Pedobacter ginsengisoli: one gene and its partner. The protein of the gene in region 2 binds, or shares a complex with, the protein of the main gene of each other region. Links are inferred from orthologs where the notes say so. Each region holds a gene or a part of one and is shown on either strand. Other genes may lie near its edges. The genes, in order: CPT03_RS19635 and lpdA.

Region 1 (9,301 bases), 870 kb from region 2 along the record:
TTAAGAGCTCTCCTTTTAGAGTCCCTTCTGGAGCTGGTAAGGCATCAAGTATATTAATAACCCCACCTAAGGCGTCAGATCCATACATTAAACTTGCAGGGCCTTTTAACACTTCGACCCTATCTGCACTGTATTGATCAATTTCAATTCCATGCTCATCTCCCCACTGCTGTCCTTGTTGCTTAACCCCATTATTAAGGGTAACTACTCTATTATAACTTAAACCACGGATAACCGGTTTTGATATTCCAGCCCCGGTTGTGATTTGAGATACTCCCGGGGTACGGGATATAGCATCGATCAGATTAGTTGACGGGCGATACAGCAGATCTGCCTTGCTTACCGTTGCTATAGAAGTACTGTTTTTCTTATTATCGGAACTATTCGCCGATCCAGTGATAACCACTTCCCGTCCCTCGATTACGCTTGACTTTAGGCTGAATTCCATTGATCCTACAGTTTTAAAATCAACAGTTTTGGTTATTGTTTGATATCCAATGTATCTAACCTGCACAAGGAAGCTCCCGCGGGCAGGTACATTTTTAAGGGTAAATTCACCCGCATCATTTGTCATAACAGAAACCCTAAGATCCGGGATTACAATTGAAGCTCCCGGTAAAGGCTGCTGCGTTTCGGCATCAACAACTTTACCTTTCAATTCTATTAATTCAGTAGCAAAACCTGTTGCAGAGAAAAACGCATATAGTAGTACAACTAATAAAAATTGTATCTTTTTCATAAATAATAATTATAAGATTACATAACCTACCCGAATGCTCAGGCCGGTTTCAAATGAGTGTATAATATCATAAGGCACCACATAAAATCAATGTAGTGTCATGAATAATAAATTAAAGAAACATTAAGCTATTGGCGGGCCCCTTAATCCTAAACTGATCAGGTCAGCATAAGAATTGCTGACTGGGTCTATGGGCTTTATGCCGGGTTTGCTAACCTGATATAAAGCGTAATGAGAATGAGTTTTGATGTAATCTTTTTCGAAATGAGCCGCACATATTAAACATGTTTCGGCGTGTTTGCGAACATGAAATTCGTGCTTACAGGTCTCTCCGTTTTTTGCACACTGGGTTTCCTCTTCATGATGATTATGAAGAATGCTAAATGGCGTAAGTGCAATGGAAAAGACCATTAGCAAAACGATCGAGATAGCTTTATTGATATGTAAAACCCTTTCTTTCAATTTCAAAAACCAAACTTAGTCAATTCTATAGAATTATATACATTTGTCTGGTAACATTGCCTTTATATGACTGCTATTATGAATTTAAATCTTGATCTCAGTAAAAAAAACACACCAACCGGCACTACATTAAGCTGCAAAGGATGGATACAGGAAGCCGCATTACGAATGTTATTGAACAACCTTGATCCGGAAGTTGGTGAACGTCCTGAAGAGCTTATAGTTTATGGTGGCCGCGGTAAAGCTGCCAGAAATAAAGAAGCCCTTGCTTTAATTATTAAAGCTTTACAAAACCTGGATGACAATGAGACACTCCTGATACAATCGGGCAAACCTATAGGGGTATTACCAACACATAAAGACGCTCCAAGGGTATTGATATCCAACTCTCAGCTTGTTCCCAAATGGGCTACCCAGCAACACTTTGACGAACTTGAAGATAAGGGCTTGATGATGTATGGGCAAATGACAGCAGGGTCATGGATCTACATCGGCTCGCAGGGCATAGTACAAGGCACTTATGAAACCTATTCGTCATTGGCTAAAAAACATTTTAATGGTAATTTAAAAAACACTTTAAATGTTACTGCAGGCCTTGGGGGTATGGGAGGCGCGCAGCCACTTGCAATAACAATGAATAATGGGGTATGCTTGGCAGCTGAGGTTGAAGAATGGCGCATTCAGAAAAGATTAGAAACAAGATACATCGATGAGATTGAACATAATATAGATACTGCAATTGACCGAGCATTACAATATAAACAAGAAGGCAAAGCAATATCAATTGGTGTGGTTTGTAATGCAGTAGAGCTATTACAGCGATTAATTGATAGAAATATTACACCTGATACTTTGACCGATCAGACCTCTGCTCATGATCCTTTGATTGGATATTTTCCTGAAGGATTAAGTGTTTCAGAAGCCAATGCTTTGCGTAGTGCAGATCCTGAAAAGTATGTAGAACGCTCTTATGCCACAATGGCCAGGCATGTACAACAAATGTTGGAATTGCAGAAGAGAGGCGCAATTACCTTTGATTACGGCAACAATCTGCGTGGACGCGCACTGGAGGTTGGTGTTAAAAATGCATTTGACTTCCCTGGTTTTGTTCCGGCTTATATTCGTCCGCTTTTTTGTGAAGGTAAGGGGCCTTTTAGATGGGCAGCCCTAAGCGGAGATCCTCAGGATATTTATGAAACAGACAAAGTAATTCTTGAGTTATTTCCTGAAAATGAAAGCTTAAAACAATGGATCACTATGGCGCAGGAACGCATCGCGTTTCAGGGTTTACCGGCAAGAATTTGCTGGCTTGGACAAGGAGAGCGGGAAAAAGCAGGCGTGGCATTTAATAAATTAGTGGCGGAAGGAAAAGTAAAAGCGCCAATTGTAATAGGTAGAGATCATTTAGATACCGGCTCTGTTGCTTCGCCAAACCGCGAAACTGAGGGAATGATGGATGGTTCTGATGCGGTTGCAGATTGGCCAATTCTTAATGCCCTAATTAATACAGCCGGTGGAGCTAGCTGGGTTTCACTTCACCACGGTGGCGGAGTTGGAATTGGATATTCCATCCATGCGGGAATGGTAATAGTTGCTGATGGCACTGCAGATGCTGAAACAAGAATTAAACGTGTGTTGCATAATGATCCAGCAATGGGCGTTATAAGACATGCGGATGCAGGATACGATATTGCTAAAGATACTTTGAGAAAACACAGACTGGGCCTATAACGCTTAAACCTGTTTCGATTTTTTATTACAAAACGATGATAGAATAACTCAATAACTTTAAAAGGTTTTTGAAACATGCTAACTACTTATACGTTATATAAATAAAAAGGAAATGGCAACTGCTCAGCAAATTCGAAATGGCTATATCGATTATGTTTTAATGAACGATGAGAAGCCTAAATCAGTTTATAGTTTTGTTAAAAAATTAAAGATATCTGAGTCCGATTTTTATGAGTTTTATGCTTCTTTTGAAAGCATAGAAAAGATTATATGGGTTGACTTAATAGTAGAAACTATTGATACCTTACAGCAACAAGAGGTATGGAATGAATATTCATCCCGAGATAAGATCCTGGCATTTTTCTATAGTTATGTTGAGGTACTCAAAAAGCAAAGAAGCTTTATAATTTATAGCCTCAAACAGGCTAAAGATAGTTTCTCCACTCCTGCTGCCCTTTCAGGCGTAAAACCAATATTTGAACATTTTGCCGAGGATATTTTAAACGAAGGTTTAGATACAGGAGAATTGGAAGATAGAAAGTTTTTTAGCAAAAGATATAAAGATGCTCTTTGGATGCAATTTGCCTTTATATTAAAATTTTGGGTTAATGATGATAGTGCCGGGTTTGAAAAAACTGATGAAGCAATAGAAAAAGGTATAAATGTAACCTTTGACTTATTTCAAAGATCACCCATCGATAACCTCCTGGAATATGGAAAGTTTCTTTCCAGAAATGGGCATTTTAAAGAGAAGATGAGATTTTAAGAGCAGATGAAAGAACAAAGCAGTATCCCAGTAACTAAAGCGCAAAGGTCGGCAAAGTTTGTAAAGACAGGATTCCAGATTGGTGGCAACTACATCAAACATTATTCTAAAAAGCTCTTTAATCCGGACCTTACTAAAGATGAATTAAATGAAGACAATGCTACAGACATTTATAAATCACTTAGTGAACTAAAAGGCAGTGCCCTTAAGATTGCCCAAATGCTTAGCATGGATAAAAACATACTTCCTAAGTCATATATTAATAAATTCACTCAATCGCAGTATAATGCTCCTCCGTTATCAGGGCCGCTTATAGTAAGGACTTTTACCCAAAGCTTTGGAAAAACGCCTGAAAAAATTTACGACAAATTTAATCTCAGTTCAACAAATGCTGCATCAATTGGCCAAGTCCACACTGCCGAATTAAATGGAAAAAAACTTGCGGTAAAAATTCAATATCCGGGTGTTGGCGACAGTATCTCTTCTGACCTTAAAATGGTAAAACCATTTGCTTTCCGCTTATTAGGAATGAGCGAAAAAGAATTGAACATTTACATCAAAGAAGTTGAAGAACGTTTGTTAGAAGAAACTGACTATGAACTTGAGGTAAAACGTTCTATTGAGTTCTCCGAAGCATGTAGGAATCTTAATAATGTTGTTTTCCCAACTTACTATCCAGAACTATCGGGAAAGAAGATTATCTCAATGGACTGGATAGATGGTCTTCATCTAAAAGAGTTTTTAAAGACAAAACCTTCACAGGAGTTACGCAACAAAATTGGTCAGGCTCTTTGGGATTTCTATAACTTTCAGCAACACGAATTGAGAGCAGTTCATGCAGATCCTCATCCCGGAAATTTTTTGATTACGCCTGAAGAAAACCTCGCAGTTATCGATTTTGGCTGTATAAAAGAGATGCCGGATGATTTCTATTACCCCTTTTTCGCACTCATATCTACGGATGTGATTAAAGATAAAGCCAAAACCATAGAAGCATTTCGAAAACTGGAAATGATTCATAAGGAGGACAATGAAGAGCAGATTGAATTCTACTATAAAGCCTATCGCGAAATGATTGAGCTATTTGCGAGACCATATACTAGCGAGGTATTCAACTTTGATAATCCGGATTTTTTTGCGCAACTATACTCCTATGGTGAAAAAATATCCAAAATGGCTGAATTTAAACAAGCCAGAGGGGTGAAGCATTTTATTTATGTTAACCGTACAAACTTTGGATTATATGCCATTTTACAAGAGCTTAAAGCTATAGTAAATACCACAACCTACAAACCAAAAACAGTAAACATGCAATCGCTATGACTCCAAATGAAGAACTTATCCATCACTTTTATACAAGTTTTCAAAATAAAGATGTACAGGCAATGCAAGATTGCTATGCAGACAAGGCCATCTTTAATGATTCTGTATTTACCAATTTAGATGCAAACGAGGTCCGCTCTATGTGGGCTATGCTAATTAAAAGCGGTAAGGATATGCGAATAGAATTCAAAAATATTTCCGGAAATGAGTTTGGGGGGAATGCTGACTGGGATGCCTATTATACTTTTTCTGCCACAGGAAATAAGGTGATTAATCGAATTAAGGCATCCTTTTTAATAGAAAACGGAAAAATCACAAAACATACTGATCATTTTGATTTCTACACATGGGCAAAACAGGCCCTTGGTTTTACCGGACTTATATTAGGGTGGACAGGATTTTTAAGAAACAAAATCAGAACAAAAGCAAAACGAAATCTTGAAACCTTTATGGCTTCCACCAAAGGTTAATTAAATTTTAACTGATCAATAATAGCTGCAACGGTTAATTTGTCTTGTTGTCCACTTTTCATATCTTTCAATGTTAGCACACCATTACCCATTTCTTCACTACCAATAAGTATTACGTAAGGAATATTTTTATCATCTGCATAGCTCATTTGCTTTTTAAGCTTAGCTGAAGATGGATACAGTTCAGTAGCGATGTTTGCACCTCTTAATTGCTGTAAGATTGGCAGTGCGTATCTTTCTGCCTCCTTATCGAAATTACTAATCAAAACCCTTGTACCTGCAGCCGCAGATTCTGGAAAAAGATTCAGTTCCTGTAATACGTCATAAATCCTATCTGCTCCAAAAGAAACTCCCACTCCGGTTAAATTTTTCAAGCCGAACATACCGGTTAAATCGTCATATCTTCCTCCTCCACCAATACTCCCCATGGCAACTTCATTGGTTTTCACTTCAAATATGCAACCTGTATAATAATTTAAACCCCTGGCAAGAGTTATATCTAATTCAACATTAGGATTTATCGATGAGCTAGCTTTAAGCATTGAACTTAGGTAATCAAATACTGTTTCTATTTCTTCAACACCTTTAAGTCCTGTTTCAGAAACGGACAGCACAGTTTTTAAACTATCCAGTTTTTGTTCGTTAGTCCCCTCAAGTAAAATAACCGGTTTGAGTCTGTCAATGTCTGCTTCGGTAAATCCACGCTCCAATAACTCTTTAATAACGCCATCCAATCCTATTTTATCAAGTTTATCAATGGCAACAGTCATATCTATTATTAGTTCTGGCTTACCAACAACTTCAGCAATTCCAGATAATATTTTACGATTATTGATTTTTATTGTAAAATCCTTTAATCCAAGATCACTCAGGGCCTCCTGATAGATCAGTATAAACTCAGCCTCGTTCAGTAAACTATCTGACCCTACAACATCCACATCACATTGATAAAACTCTCTGTAGCGACCTTTCTGTGGTCTGTCGGCACGCCATACCGGCTGTACCTGAAAACGTTTAAAAGGCAGTGAAATATCATTCTGATGCATCACAACATAACGTGCAAAAGGCACAGTTAGATCATAACGCAGCGCTTTTTCGCTAATTGAAGATATAACGGCATTTGAATTCGCCTGTGCAAGCAGTTCAGGTTTTACCTTAGAAAGAAAGTCTCCGCTGTTTAATATCTTAAATATTAGCTTATCCCCTTCATCACCATATTTACCCGTTAAGGTCGAGAGATTTTCCATAGATGGAGTTTGTATCTCTGAGTATCCATATTTTTTAAATACTGTTTTAATGGTATCAAAAATATAGTTACGTTTTACCATTTCCTGTGGAGAAAAATCTCTGGTTCCTTTTGCTAAAGAGGGCTTGATGTTCGACATGAGCGCAAAAGTACGAAAAGTAACAAGCATAAAAAAGGTTGCCTGTATTATACACAAGCAACCTCAGTTTTTTATATGGTACAGCGTTCTGAATTTACTTCAGAATTCTGTACGCATTCTGATTATACCAATAATCTTATTGGCTCTTCCAGCAATCCTTTAAGTGTTTGCAGGAAGGCAGCACCTGTAGCGCCATCAACAACACGGTGATCACAGCCTAAGCTCAGTTTCATTACATTACCTGGCACAACTGCTCCGTTTTTAACAACCGGAATTTGTTGTATTGCACCTACAGATAAAATTGCACCATCAGGAGAATTAATGATTGATGTAAATTCATCAATACCAAACATACCCAGATTAGAAACGGTAAAAGTAGAACCTTCCCAATCTGCCGGCTGTAGTTTCTTAGCTTTCGCTTTCTGTCCGTACTCCTTAACTTCTGCTGATATATGAGATAATGACTTACCATCTGCAAAACGAACTACAGGAACCAATAAACCATCCTCTACAGCCATTGCAACACCAATATTAGTATGCTCATTGAAGCGGATTTTATCTCCTCGCCATGAAGAATTAACTGCCGGGTGTTGTTTTAACGCAACAGCAACAGCTTTAATTATAATATCATTGAATGAAACTTTAACCGGAGCAACTGAATTGATAGCAGTACGCGCAGCCATAGCATTGTCCATATCAATACTAATATTTAAGTAGAAATGTGGAGCAGTAAACAAACTTTCAGCTAAACGCTTAGCGATCACCTTACGCATTTGCGACACTGGTTTCTCAGTAAATCTTTCTTCACCAACATATTGAGGAATAACCGGAGCCGATTTTTCTGCAGGCACACCTGCCTCAACAACTTTGGCAGCAGGCTTAAAGTTTTCAATATCTTTTTTAATGATACGACCACCATCTGCACTACCAGCAACCTGGCTAAGGTCAATTCCTTTTTCCTGAGCAATTTTTTTAGCAAGAGGAGATGCCTTTACGCGATCAGTACTTCCCGAAGCAACAGGAGTTTCTTCTTTCTGGCTTGATGAAGAAGATTTCTCTTCAACAGGGGCATCAGATTTACCATCAGCAGCAGGTTTTGCTGGTGCATCACCCTGGCTAAGTATTCCACTAATATCAGTTCCTTCCGGACCTACAATGGCAATAATACCATTTACTTTAGCGGCTTGTCCTTTTTCAACTCCAATATGCAATAAAGTTCCTTCAGCATAACCCATAACTTCCATAGTAGCCTTGTCGGTTTCCACGTCAGCAAGAATATCATCATTCTTAATTTTATCACCTACTTTTTTATGCCATTCAGCAATTACGCCTTCTGTCATCGTATCACTCAATAAAGGCATACGAACAACTGTAACTCCTTGTTTTTCCAGATCTGCATCAGTCAAAGCAGGAGCCGATGATGTTTCCTTTTTTTCTTCAACCGGAGTTTCAGCTTTTTTATCAGTAGCGGGCTCAACATTAGCAGGTGCAGCACCTCCTTCAGCATCAAGGGCAGCTTTATAATCTTCGCCTTCTTTACCAACTACAGCAATTATAGCATCAACAGGAACAGCCTTACCTTCTTCTACACCTATGTACAATACGGTACCATCCCAATATGATTCTAAATCCATGGTTGCCTTATCGGTTTCCACTTCGGCCATAACATCGCCGCTTTTAACTTTATCGCCAACTTTTTTATGCCATTTAGCCATTACACCTTCGGTCATGGTGTCGCTCATCTTGGGCATTCTAACTATTTCAGCCATTCTATATATCTATTGAAATGCGTTCTAAATTAATCTTTAACGTAAGGATAATCCTGTTGTATATAAACATCAGTATATAATTCTGATGCATCAGGAAAAGGAGATTCTTCTGCAAACTTTACAGCATTGTCTACAATCTGTTTTATCTTACTCTCGATTTCCTCAATCCAGGCTTGATCTGCATATTTCTCTTTCAAAACAACTTCTCTTACAGCCTCAATAGGATCTTTTGATTTATACTCTTCTAATTCATCTTTAGTACGATATTTAGCAGGGTCAGACATAGAATGTCCACGGTAACGATAAGTCCTCATTTCCAGGAAAGTAGGCCCTTCTCCAGCTCTTGCACGCTGAATCGCTTCATCCATTGCATTATGAACTGCAACCGGATCCATACCATCAACAGGAGCACAAGGCATATCAAACCCTAAACCTATTTTATAAATATCAGTCATATTTGTAGTACGCTCTACAGAAGTACCCATTGCATAAAAGTTATTTTCACAAACAAATACAACAGGAAGTTTCCAAAGCATAGCCATATTAAATGCCTCATTTAAAGCGCCCTGACGAACAGCACCATCACCCATGTAGCAAATATTTACATTATTTGTGCCTTTATATTTTTCAGCAAATGCAATACCCGCACCTAATGG
Region 2 (12,142 bases):
TAGGCCAGATTGCTTTGCGATGTAGTTTTCTACTTGCTTAGTGGTAACTGTTTTATGATAAAATACTTTGTTTAAACCCCTCAATATGTTCCTGAACTTCTCGTCATTGTTGATCAGTTGACGGATGATATGGATCATATTTGCTCCTTTGTAATACATATCGCCCGATCCTTCTTTGTTAACATCGTATTGCCCAATGATTGGAATGTCGTTCTGGATATTGCGTCTGATGCCTACAACATAATCTGTTCCGGCTTCTTTTCCATGTTCAGATTCTGTAAACAGGGTTTCAGAGTAGTTTGTAAATGCTTCATGAATCCACATGTCAGCTATATCTGTGGAGGTGATATTGTTTCCAAACCACTCGTGTCCGCTTTCGTGAATAGTAATGAAATCGAATTTTAAACCCCAGCCTGAATCTGATAAATCTCTTCCGAGATAGCCCATTTTAAATTGATTGCCATAGGCTACTGCACTTTGATGCTCCATACCTAAATGAGGGGATTGTACAAGCTTATAACCATCTTCATAAAACGGATAAGGGCCAAACCAGTGCTCAAAAGATTTTAGCATAGGTTTTACATCTGCATTCCAGTGGGGCCTTGCTTTAAGGCTATCTTCCTTAAGTGCCCAGTAGTCAATAGATAAGTTGCCTTTTTCGCCCTGAAACTGATCAGACCAGTGGACATACTTGCCAACATAAAAGGTCACATTATAGTTATTTATTGGGTTGGCTACAAACCAATTATACTGGGTGTAGTTGTCCGGTTTTTGAACTATGTTTCTTAATCGGCCATTGGAAATATCCTGAAGGTCTTTAGGTACGCTGATACTGATCAGCATGCTATCAACCTCATCGCTTTGGTGGTCTTTGTTGGGCCACCAGCAGCTTGCACCAAAGCCCTGGCAGGCTACAGAAACCCAAGGATTGCCAGATTTATCTTTAGTGAAAATAAAACCCCCATCCCATGGCGGATTCTTTGCAATTACCGGACTGCCGGAATAGTATACAGTGAAACTTTCTTTTGCTCCTTTTTTAATTTCTTTAGGAAAGGTTACGAATACAGCATTGAATTCTCTTTTGAAAGGTAGTTCTTCATTATTAAAAACTACTTTCTCGACATTAAGATTATAGAACAGGTCAAATTGTAGTTTGCTGAAGTTTTGAGTTGCAGTAAATCTAAATTCATTACTTCCACTTATGGATTTATCATCTATATTGATTTTAACATCCAGGTGATAGTAATTAATATTATAACAGGTTCTTAATGGGGTAAGAGCGCCTCTAAGACTATCGGCCCTTGAAGATTTCTGGACTCCGTTAAGTAGCTGTGCTTTTGCAAAAGTTATTACACAAAGCATGGCAATGGTGCTGAATAATAGCTTCTTCATTTACTTATTGTTTTAATACGGTTACACTTAGTGAAGAAGAGTTATGTACATCATGGAATATGCGATGAGTGGCCTTTTGGAAATCAGCTGGCTCGGCCTGATAGATGTCCATAAATTTTTGAGGATTTCTATCGGCAAGCGGGAACCATGAATTTTGTATCTGTATCATAATCCTATGGCCTTTTTTAAAGGTGTGGGCAACATCAGGAAGAGTGTAGTTGATCTTAGTGATTTCTCCGGGATTAATTGCTTCTGGTTTTTCAAAGCTGTTACGATATTTTCCGCGCATAATTTCTCCGCGAACCAGCATTTGGTAGCCACCCATGATCAGATCTTTTGGATTTGGTGTAGGATTTGGGGAATTTTCTGGATAAACATCGATTAGTTTAACTACATAATCCGCGTCTGAACCTGTTGTAGATACAACAAGATTGGCTAGTAGGGGGCCGGTTAGCGTAATGTCTTCGGTTAATGTATCAGTTTGGTATACTTTAACATCTGGCCTGCGGGCAGCGAAGCGTTGATCATCGATCATATATTCTCGTGTTCTTCTGGCCTGAACTCCATCCTGATACGGAACAGGACTATTAGGGTCGCTAACGTATTCATCCCAGCTATCTGTTCTTTTAACTTTTTCAAAGCTCAGTTTTCCGTTAGGCTGTAAATACAGGTTTTTAGTTTCAGTATCCTTAGGTGGCCATGTATTAAATTTTTTCCATTCATTGCTGCCAGTTACAAATATATTTGCCTCTGCAGCATTAAAATCGCCCTCGCCTTTAAGGTAATGTTTGAAGAAAGGAAGTTCAAAATTTTCCTGATAATATGTGCTCGTAGTTTGTCCGAATTGAATATCGCCAAAGCTGCTTCCTGTACTACGTACCCAACCACCATGATACCAAGGGCCCATAACCAGAATGTTATTTGCATTTGGATTCTGCTGCTCAATGGTTTTATACGTTGCAAAGGTGCCATAGGCATCTTCGGCATCGAAGAAACCACCTACAACCATAACGGCCGGTTTTACATTAACTAAATGGGGCTGGATATTTCTTGCCTGCCAAAAGGTATCCAGATTTGGGTGTGCAAAAAGGTCATTCCAGAATTTAATGCTATCGGCAAAGTATTTATCCTTTAGGTTTTTAATTGAACCAGATTCGAGGTAGAAGCGATAGTTGTCTTGAATTGGGAATTGAAAACCTTTTGGGCCTTTATCAGGTGTTATAGGTTTTGGTCTTGGGACACCAAATGTGCTCATAAAGCTAAAAGCATCAGCTACAAACAGAGTTCCATTGTGGTGGAAATCGTCGCCACGAAACCAATCCGTAACAGGTGCCTGTGGCGAAACAGCCTTTAGCGCCGGATGTGCTCCGGGCAGGGATGTGGTGGAGTAAAATCCAGGATAAGAGATGCCATAAATACCTGCTTTACCATTGTTGTTAGCTATGTTTTTTACCAGCCAGTCAATAGTGTCGTAGGTATCGGTACTCTCATCTATATCCTTTTTGCTTTTCTTTTTGGCTACCTGGGGCCTGATGTCATCAAACGTGCCCTCGCTCATCCATTTTCCTCTCACATCCTGATAAACAAATATAAATCCTTCTCTCATCATTGCCGGAAAGTTGCCTAAACTGGTTTTGTATTTGTCGGCTCCGTAAGGCGCTACGGTATACGGCGTTCTGTTGATCAGAAAAGGGTACTTTTTTGTTTTATCTTTTGGAATATAGATCGACGTAAATAATTTCACACCATCTCTCATGGTAATACTACGTTCAATCTTAGTGTAATTTTCTTTTACATATGCTGAGTCTGATTGCTGGGCAAAGACAGATGAGAATGTAAAAATGTGGATAGCAGCAAGCCAAAGGAGTTTAATACGGGCCATTATGGGTTAATAAGTTATAAATAGTAAATATAGTAAATGGAAATGTTTTAGGCTAATAAGTGTCAGATTTTGCCTCAGGTTTACTAACTTTGTTTAATAAAAAAAACCTTTAATATGCAATACGATGTAGTTGTAATTGGCTCGGGCCCGGGCGGTTATGTTGGAGCAATAAGATGTGCCCAATTAGGCCTAAAAACGGCAGTTATAGAAAAATATAAAACTTTTGGTGGAACCTGCTTAAATGTTGGCTGTATTCCATCTAAAGCATTGTTAGATTCTTCGGAGCATTTTCATAATGCTGCTCATACTTTTAAAACCCATGGCATTGATCTTAAAGATTTAAAGGTTGATATGCCGCAGATGATTGCCCGCAAAAATGATGTGGTTGCTCAAAATACTGCAGGTATTCAATATCTTTTCAAAAAGAATAAAATAGATACTTTTGAAGGAGTAGGTTCATTTGTTGATAAGAATACTATAAAAGTTACCAGTGCTGATGGTAAAACTGAAACAGTAACAGCTAAGAATGTAATTATTGCTTCAGGATCTAAACCAACTGCGCTTCCTTTTTTACCTGTTGATAAAAAACGTATCATTACTTCAACTGAAGCTTTGAATATTACTGAAGTGCCAAAGCAAATGATTGTTATTGGTGGTGGTGTAATTGGTTTGGAGTTAGGTTCTGTTTATGCCCGTTTAGGTACAAAAGTCTCAGTTGTTGAGTTTATGCCTTCTATTATCGGTACTATGGATGCTGGTTTGGGTAAAGAGCTACAACGTGTTTTAAAGAAATCTTTAGGCATGGAGTTTTATATGGGTCATAAAGTTACCGGTGCAACTACAAAAGGGAAAAAGGTTACTGTTACAGCAGATAATGCTAAAGGAGAGCAAGTAAAACTTGAAGCTGATTATTGCATTGTTGCTGTAGGACGCACGGCTTATACTGCCGGGTTAGGCTTGGAAAATATAGGTATCCAAACTGAAGAGAGGGGAAATAAAATTCCTGTTAATGAGCATCTTGAGACTTCGGTGCCCGGAGTTTATGCCATTGGTGATGTAATTAAAGGTGCTATGCTTGCGCATAAGGCAGAAGATGAAGGTGTTTATGTAGCTGAGAGATTAGCCGGACAAAAACCACATATCAACTATAACCTTATTCCAGGTGTAGTTTATACCTGGCCAGAAGTTGCTTCTGTAGGTTATACTGAAGAACAATTAAAAGAAAAAGGTGTTCAATATAAAGCAGGTTCATTCCCTTTTAAAGCTAGTGGAAGAGCTAAGGCAAGTATGGATACTGATGGTTTTGTGAAAGTATTGGCTGACGCTAAAACGGATGAAATCCTTGGCGTTCATATGATTGGTCCCCGTGCTGCGGACATGATTGCTGAAGCCGTAGTTGCTATGGAATTCCGTGCCTCTGCAGAGGACATTGCAAGAATTTGCCATGCACACCCAACATATACCGAAGCTATTAAAGAGGCTGCTATGGCCGCTACAGAAAACAGAGCTATACATATTTAATAGGTATAGATTATTAAAAACAAAGGCCTTAGGATATTATTCTAAGGCCTTTGTTTTTAAAGCAGGGTAGGTATCGTATAAGGCTTTTACCGCAATTTCAATAAGCCTTAGATTCTCGTATTGATGGCCATGCTGAACTTCTACATTTATGTAAGGGATGTTTTTTCCCATGGCGTAAACAGATAGGGAGCCATCATCGGGGGCATCAGGTGATTGCAATATCACATTTACCTTTTCTTGTTTTAAACGATTAAATAACTTCAGGTCGGTTACCAGAATAAGATCATCATTATCCATTTCAAAATTGATGAATACGGAATCAGCTGCACTTTCGAGTTCATAACCTTTCAGGTAAGATGAAATGCCAAATCCACCATCTGCATTATTGTGTAGTGTGAAAATGTATCCTAATTTTTTAGGGTTGTAATAGGTAAGGATTAGATTTCCTGTTCGTTCAAGTTGCATTAGAACCTCGTCATTATCTACATTTCCATATTTTACGAGCCCCATAATAATTCCTTCCTGTGTATATATGCTGTTGGGGTCTGTCTGGAAATTAAAACCATCCTTAGAAAATTTAAAGTTTCTGGTACCTCCATACTGACAATCAATAATACTGCCACCATTAAACTGAATGTACTCAAAAGCTGCTTTTACACCAGTATCTTCATCATCGTGTATGGCCAAAAAACTAATCTTTGGTTTTCCATAGCTATATTTTACAAGATTGATGTTTAGATCGTTTAGTGCAATAGCATTTGTATCGGTTACCATTCCTTCAAAAACCGGAGGGTGCTGCGCTTTTATATCGAATAAAAAGCTGCATAGCAGCAGAAGTAATGTTATGTGCTTCAGCATATTTCCTGTAATTACAACAAAACAATTATAATTGTTTTAATTTTTAAAACAAAAAGAGGAACTTTTTAGGGTTCCTCTTTTTGTTGTTATTATAGATTTATAATGCTATTCAGCAAGGTCATACTCCAAAACATCTTTATGGTCGTATGGTTCTTCTAACATTTCATCAATTGTTTTTCCTTTTTTGTTAAACCCTAATTTATCTAATATTATATCAAAGATCAGATAAACTACCGGTACAACAATTAATGTTAAAAACAGTGAACTGGTTAGACCACCAACAATAACCCAGGCTAGTCCATTTTTCCATTCGGCACCGGCACCACTTGCCAGGGCAATTGGTAGCATACCAAAGATCATGGCTATGGTTGTCATTAAGATGGGACGTAAACGTGCGTGGTTAGCTAAAACTAATGCTTCTATTGTCGATTTTCCTTCTGCTTTCATGTGGTTTGTAAAATCGACCAATATAATCGCATTTTTGGCCACCAAACCCATTAGCATAATTAAACCTAAGATGGTGAAAATACCAATTGAATTGTTTGTTAAAGCAAGAGCAAGGAAGGCTCCGATTAATGCAAGTGGTAAAGAGAACATTACTACCAGCGGATAGACAAAGCTATCATATAAAGCCACCATAATTAAATAAACCAAAATTACGGAGGCTAGTAGGGCAATACCTAAAGTACCAAAACCTTCAGCCTGATTTTCCTGATCTCCTGCCCATGCATAACTTACGCCAATTGGAGCTTTTAGCTTACCATTTTTTTGCAGTTCCTCTAACTTCGATTGAAATTCAGCAACTACGGTTCCGGTAGGTCTACCTATTGATTGTGCTTTAACAGATACCGAGGTTGATTTGTTTAAACGCTCTAACTGACTTGGTCCTGAACCTTCAGTAATTGTTGCAAACTGCGATAGTTTAATTTGCGCTCCACTTGCATTTACAAAGATAAGGTTGCGTACATCGTCAACATTTTTTCTGTTAAAATCCTGGTATTGGATATTAATGTCGTACTCGTATTCGCCTTTTCTGTATTTACCATCTGTATTGCCCGCAAAAGCTGTTTGCATGGTAGAACCTACGGTTTGTAATGTTAGTCCAAGTGCTGACATTTTATCCCGATCAACCTGAACATTAATTTCAGGAGTTCCTTTTTCTACAGATAACTTAATCTCTGTTGCACCCGGAATTGTTGCAAGTACTTTTTGTGCACCTTCAGCGTATTTTAATGCGCTATCAAGGTCAGAACCCATTACTACTAATTGTATCGGAGCGTTTTCAGCAATACCCAAAATACTAATTGGTACCGTTTTAACTTTTGCACCAACCAATTCTTTAGAAAGTGCGCGGCTCATTTTGGTTGCAAAAATATCTGATGAGACACCCTCGCGTTCCTTACGTTCAACCAGTTTTACGTTAATCTCCGATTTATAGGCTGTGGCCTGAGTTCCACCGAAATCTCCACTGGCCTGACCTACAGTAGTAATTAACTGTGTGATTTCTGGTTGTTTATCTAAAAATGCTTCTGCTTTTTGTGTGTAAAAGTTTGTTTGCGACAAGGGTGCATCTTTTGGTAATTCAATTTGAATTAAGAACTCGCCTTTATCAGATTTAGGGAAAAACTCTGAACCAATAAAGCCCGCACCAGCTAACCACATTGCCCCAACAAATAATACAACAACCGCTACGATGGTGCGTCTTTTATGATTTAACGACCATGTTAGGATGTTTGTAACCCAATGAGTGAATTTTTTTAATTGTTTTTCAAACCAAAGGATAAAACGGCCGAATGCATTTTTGCCTTCGATGTGCTCTAGTTTACCATATCTTGAGAAAAGTAGGGGCACAATGGTAAATGAAGCTAGTAATGAAAGTAATGTTGCGATAATTACAACCACACAAAACTGACGTAGAATGTTAGATACCAGACCTGTACTTACTGCAATAGGGAAAAATACAACCACAATTACAAGGGTAATGGATACAACTGTAAAACCGATTTCCCGTGTTGCATCAGATGCGGCCCTTACTTTATTTTTGCCCATCTCCATGTGTCGTTGGATATTTTCCAGAACCACAATAGCGTCATCTACAAGAATACCAACCACAAGAGATAGTCCTAATAAGGACATCAGGTTCAAAGTAAAGCCAAATAGGCTAATACCAATAAACGTTGCAATTAATGATGCTGGAATGGATACCATTACAATTAATGCATTACGTAAACTATGTAGGAAGAATAGCATTACAAATGCTACCAGTACAACTGCCAGAATTAAATCGTGAATAACGGCATCCGCAGACTCTAAAGTGAAGATAGAGCTGTCGTTAACAATTTTAATGTTAAGTTTATTTGCAGCGTATTCTACTTTTAGTTTCTCAATGATTTTATGCACACCTTTACTTACTTCTACCGCATTTGCATCACTCTGTTTGATGATTTGTATGGCAATTGCACCTTTTCTGTCAATACGCGCCAGTTTTTCAGTTTCTTTTTTAGAGTCTTGTACGTCGGCAACGTCACCCAAACGAATTTGTGCGCCATCTTTTGAAGTTGTTAAAACAAGGTTCCTTAACTCATCAAGATTCCTGTATTTACCAGATAAACGAATTAAAACGTCTTGATTTTCTGTTTTAACACTTCCGGTAGGGAAGTCTAGGTTTGAACTTAAAATCATCTGCTGCACTTGAGGTACAGAAAGCTTGTAGCCTTGTAATTTATCTGCATCTAATGAAACCTGGATTTCTCTTTCAGATCCACCAATAAGGTTAACCTGTGCAATCCCGCTAACCCTGGAAATAACCGGGGCAATTCTTTGATCAATTAAATCGTAGAAGTTAATATCATCCATGTCTGCAGAAGCTGACATCGTGATTACCGGTAAGTCATCTAAAGAGAATTTACTTAACGAAGGTGTTTTCACATCTTCAGGTAAATCAGAAAGAATGGCATTTACCTTACGTTGAGCATCATTTAATGAAATATCAATGTTGGCTGCATCAGTTAACGTAATTGTAACTGTTGATAAACTCTCAAATGAAACAGCGTTTATTTTTTTGATGTTCTCCATTGATGATACCGCATCTTCAATTTTCTTAGTTACGGTATTTTCAACCTCAGAAGGAGAGGCTCCGGGATAAATGGTTGAAATAGATACAACGTTGTTTGAGAATTTTGGTAATAACTCATAGCCCAACGAAAAGTAACTTAATAGCCCTAATAGAGTAAGCGCGGTAAATACCACAATTACCAGGGAGGGCCTTTTTATCGATATGTCTGTTATCTTCATTTTCTTTTTTTATTGCGTGTTGCGATTGGCAATCGCGATCATTAACTTATTTTACAATGCTTACAGGAGTGCCTTCAGCCAAGTTAATCTGTCCGCTTGTAATTACAGTTTCTCCTTCATTAAGTCCATCAAGGATTTCAACAGAATCGCCTAGAATACGGCCTGCAATTACCTGACGGATTTTAGAAGTATTGTTTGCTTTATCTAACACAAATACCTGATTGCTACTTACACTGCCCACAAAAGCAGTACGTGGGACTAAAATGCCTGGAGCCTGCTTAGGGAAGTTGAATACAGCTGTTCCGTACATTCCGGCTTTTAAGCTGGTTTTTGCATTGTTGTCTACTTCAATTTCGATAGGGAAGTTTAACGTTTCATCGGCCTTTGCTGCAATGAAAGTAACTTTACCATTGAATTTGTCTGTCGGAAAAACAGAAGATTTGATGTCAATCTTATCTCCGATTTTTAGGTTAGCAACCTGCGATTCGTTAACGTTTACCCTAAGTTTTAATTTAGAAACATCTACTATCTCAAATAACTGAGTTCCTTGCGTGTTTACGAATGCCCCAACTTCAATGTATCTTTTATTAATTATACCAGTAATTGGCGCTTTAATGTTGGCATCACTTACTTTACGTTGTGAGGCTTGCAAGCGTAGTTTTGCATTTTGAGTTGCTAATTTAGCCTGATCCAATTGCTGTTGGGTTACACCACCAGTTTCATATGAGCTTTGGTATCTGGCTTCGTCTCGCAATGCATTTTGATAGTTTGCTGCTGCTGTTTCTTTATCAGTATTGATAATTTCAGCATCAACACGGGCTAAAACTTGTCCTTTAGTTACATGATCACCTTCATCTACATAGATTTTACTTACCCTGCCAGCATTTTCTGAAAGGAAGTTTAATTCTTGTTTAGGTACAAAGTTTCCATTGGCAACAAAGTCAAGGTCAACTACTTTCTTCTCGACCGTTGCAATTCGAACAGCTACAGCGCCACCACCTTGTGCAATGAAAGCCGTTTTTGCTTCGTTTTTCTTTTTATTGTTGCTTAAAACATAAGCTATTCCGCCAAGGGCGACAACAATTACAACAATTATAATAATTACTCTTTTCATTTCTATTTTGCTAGCGATTTAATATTTCCGTTCGATTTGATTAATTGTATTTCGGCTATTTTGTAATTTAATAGAGCCTGTATATAGCTATTTTGAGCCTCAGTAAGTGAATTTTCAGTGTCTAATAGATCTGTTAGATTTGCCAAACCATTATTGTAATTGTTTTGGGTACTTCTGTAAATTTCATCTGCCAGTTGTGCATTTTTCTTTTGTGCATTAATTGTATTTATATTATTGCGCAGCTGGATTTTAGCATTTTCATACGCTAAGTTTAATGAATTTACTGATTCTCTTCTATCTTCTTTGGCTTTTCTGATATCAACATCGGCCTGACGGATTTTTGAACGGGTTAAGAATCCATTAAAAATGGGTACTTTTAACGTTAAACCAACCGCCGAAGAGCCAAAACCTATTGCAGTATTGCTTGATTTTAAAAAGTCGAAACTTCCACTTTGGCTTGAATAAGTATAATTACCTGTTAGAGCAAGACTTGGGTAATATTCTGCTACATAAGCTTTGCGTTGCAGGGATAAAAGTTTGTCCTGATTATCTAAAAGTTTAATTTCTGTGCGATTGTCGAAATTAAGTGAGTCTGAAAGTTCGGGCAATTGCGTTACTTCTGTAAGTTCTGTTTTAGGTAAAGTAATGTTTGCACTTACAGGCATACCCATCGAGAATTTTAACTGGTTTTCCAATTGTGTAATGGCATTTAAAATTTGTGAGCGTTGTGTTTCCAAATTGGTAAGGTTAACTTTAATACGATCAACGTCAATTTTTTTAGCCAGACCATTTTTGTACTGATTAGAGATGATGTTTTCAATTACCTTTACGTTTTTAATGTTGGTGTCAATTACATTCATCTGTTGTCTGTTTACCAGAACCTGATAATAATTGCCGGCTACCAACTCTATAATTTGCTCTTCTGTATACTGAGAGGTAAGATTATAGTATTCCTCACTCGATCTGGCAGCTTGTAATCCCGTAAAAACTTGTTGGTTAAACAGTTGTTGAGAAAGTTGCACACCAGCAGTGGAATTCCATTTTTGACCCATCTTAAATGATTGTGTTGTGCCTCCTATATCTGCTACTAATTGACCAATAATAGGGTTGTAAGTTAAACCTGCATTACCTGTAATTTGGGGCAAAGCTTGTGCTCTTACTTCTTGCACTTTATACCTGCCTCCTTCAATGTCCATTTTGGACTTCTTTACTTTTGCGCTGTTTTCGATGGCATAGTTTAGTGCATCTTTTAAGCTAAGCGTTTGTTGTGCACTAACTGTATTTGATAATATCAAACCCAGCAATAAGAGGGGAATTGTTTTTATCTGTTTAATAATAGTGTTCATATGATATAATTAGTAGTCTGTTTATTTTAGTCCTTTAAGGAATATATTCGAAAGATTTATTTGTTTATCTAACATTGCTTTCATCTCTTTTTTGCTTGGCAATAGCTCTTTGTTGCCATGTAAAATACACAGGGAAGTTATTCCGGCTAAACTATCAAGATATAGCTCTGCTATTTTATTTGGATCGGCCAAAGCCAATTCACCTCTATCCATTGCGGCTTTGAAGATGTCTGCATGGAAATTCTCATTTTTCGATTTCATTTTCATGAAATGTTGTCTTAATTCATCAGAATTTAAGGATGAATCCGGGCTGCCTCCAGATAAATGAAGCATATAGTATTTTTGAAAGAAACGATGTTTAACTTCTATGAAGCCGGTCAAACGCTCTTGGATAGACATTTCAGTTAATTTGTCCTTTTCAATAATTTCGAAGTAATCTGAAAATATCTTGTCAATAACTCCAAATACTAAGCTGTTTTTATCAGGGAAATAATAATATAAAGAAGGTTTTGATACTGATAGATCATCGGCGATCTCGTTCATTGTGGTTTTGTTAATTCCATAATGTATAAATCGTTTAATAGCCCCCTCAATTATAGCATCCCTTTTTTTATCAATCTCTACCATTTTACTTTTTTACTTTTTGACTTTTTTATTTCAACAGTCAAAAATACTGCCATTATTTTACTTGAAGAATTTTAGTGTTAAAATCCCTTTAAACTGACAAATTAATGA

What was found.
Region 1: the proteins of lpdA (region 2) and CPT03_RS19635 are in contact, whole or in part, in a crystal structure (PDB 1EBD), measured with the Geobacillus stearothermophilus proteins. The link is inferred for Pedobacter ginsengisoli from one-to-one orthologs. Residues at the interface, in WP_049624544.1 of Geobacillus stearothermophilus: Pro340, Ser341, Asp344, Tyr345, Arg403, Asp406, Val408, Glu431, Ala432, Gly433, Asp438; in WP_033016211.1 of Geobacillus stearothermophilus: Ile130, Ala131, Met132, Pro133, Arg136, Arg140, Glu141, Asn155, Arg157.

The regions. Positions count from the first base shown.
Region 1 is NZ_CP024091.1:4,687,377-4,696,677, reverse strand. What follows is about bases 6,323-9,301. They hold CPT03_RS19635 (pyruvate dehydrogenase complex dihydrolipoamide acetyltransferase), read right to left. Parts: upstream 8,646-9,301; coding sequence 6,999-8,645; downstream 6,323-6,998. Other genes in these bases: pdhA (pyruvate dehydrogenase (acetyl-transferring) E1 component subunit alpha), read right to left, coding at 8,675-9,301; hisS (histidine--tRNA ligase), read right to left, coding at 6,323-6,876. In the rest of the region: CPT03_RS19670 (TonB-dependent receptor), read right to left, coding at 1-739; CPT03_RS19665 (hypothetical protein), read right to left, coding at 863-1,207; hutU (urocanate hydratase), read left to right, coding at 1,280-2,932; CPT03_RS19655 (TetR family transcriptional regulator C-terminal domain-containing protein), read left to right, coding at 3,045-3,698; CPT03_RS19650 (ABC1 kinase family protein), read left to right, coding at 3,705-5,021; CPT03_RS19645 (nuclear transport factor 2 family protein), read left to right, coding at 5,018-5,491; more of hisS, read right to left, coding at 5,488-6,322.
Region 2 is NZ_CP024091.1:3,814,243-3,826,384, reverse strand. Bases 2,742-5,591 are described here. They hold lpdA (dihydrolipoyl dehydrogenase), read left to right. Parts: upstream 2,742-3,388; coding sequence 3,389-4,795; downstream 4,796-5,591. Other genes in these bases: CPT03_RS15775 (hypothetical protein), read right to left, coding at 4,832-5,591; CPT03_RS15785 (CocE/NonD family hydrolase), read right to left, coding at 2,742-3,274. Also shown: CPT03_RS15790 (M1 family metallopeptidase), read right to left, coding at 1-1,392; more of CPT03_RS15785, read right to left, coding at 1,397-2,741; more of CPT03_RS15775, read right to left, coding at 5,592-5,653; CPT03_RS15770 (efflux RND transporter permease subunit), read right to left, coding at 5,759-8,947; CPT03_RS15765 (efflux RND transporter periplasmic adaptor subunit), read right to left, coding at 8,994-10,061; CPT03_RS15760 (TolC family protein), read right to left, coding at 10,064-11,407; CPT03_RS15755 (TetR/AcrR family transcriptional regulator), read right to left, coding at 11,429-12,034. UniProt on the Escherichia coli protein: Lipoamide dehydrogenase is a component of the glycine cleavage system as well as of the alpha-ketoacid dehydrogenase complexes.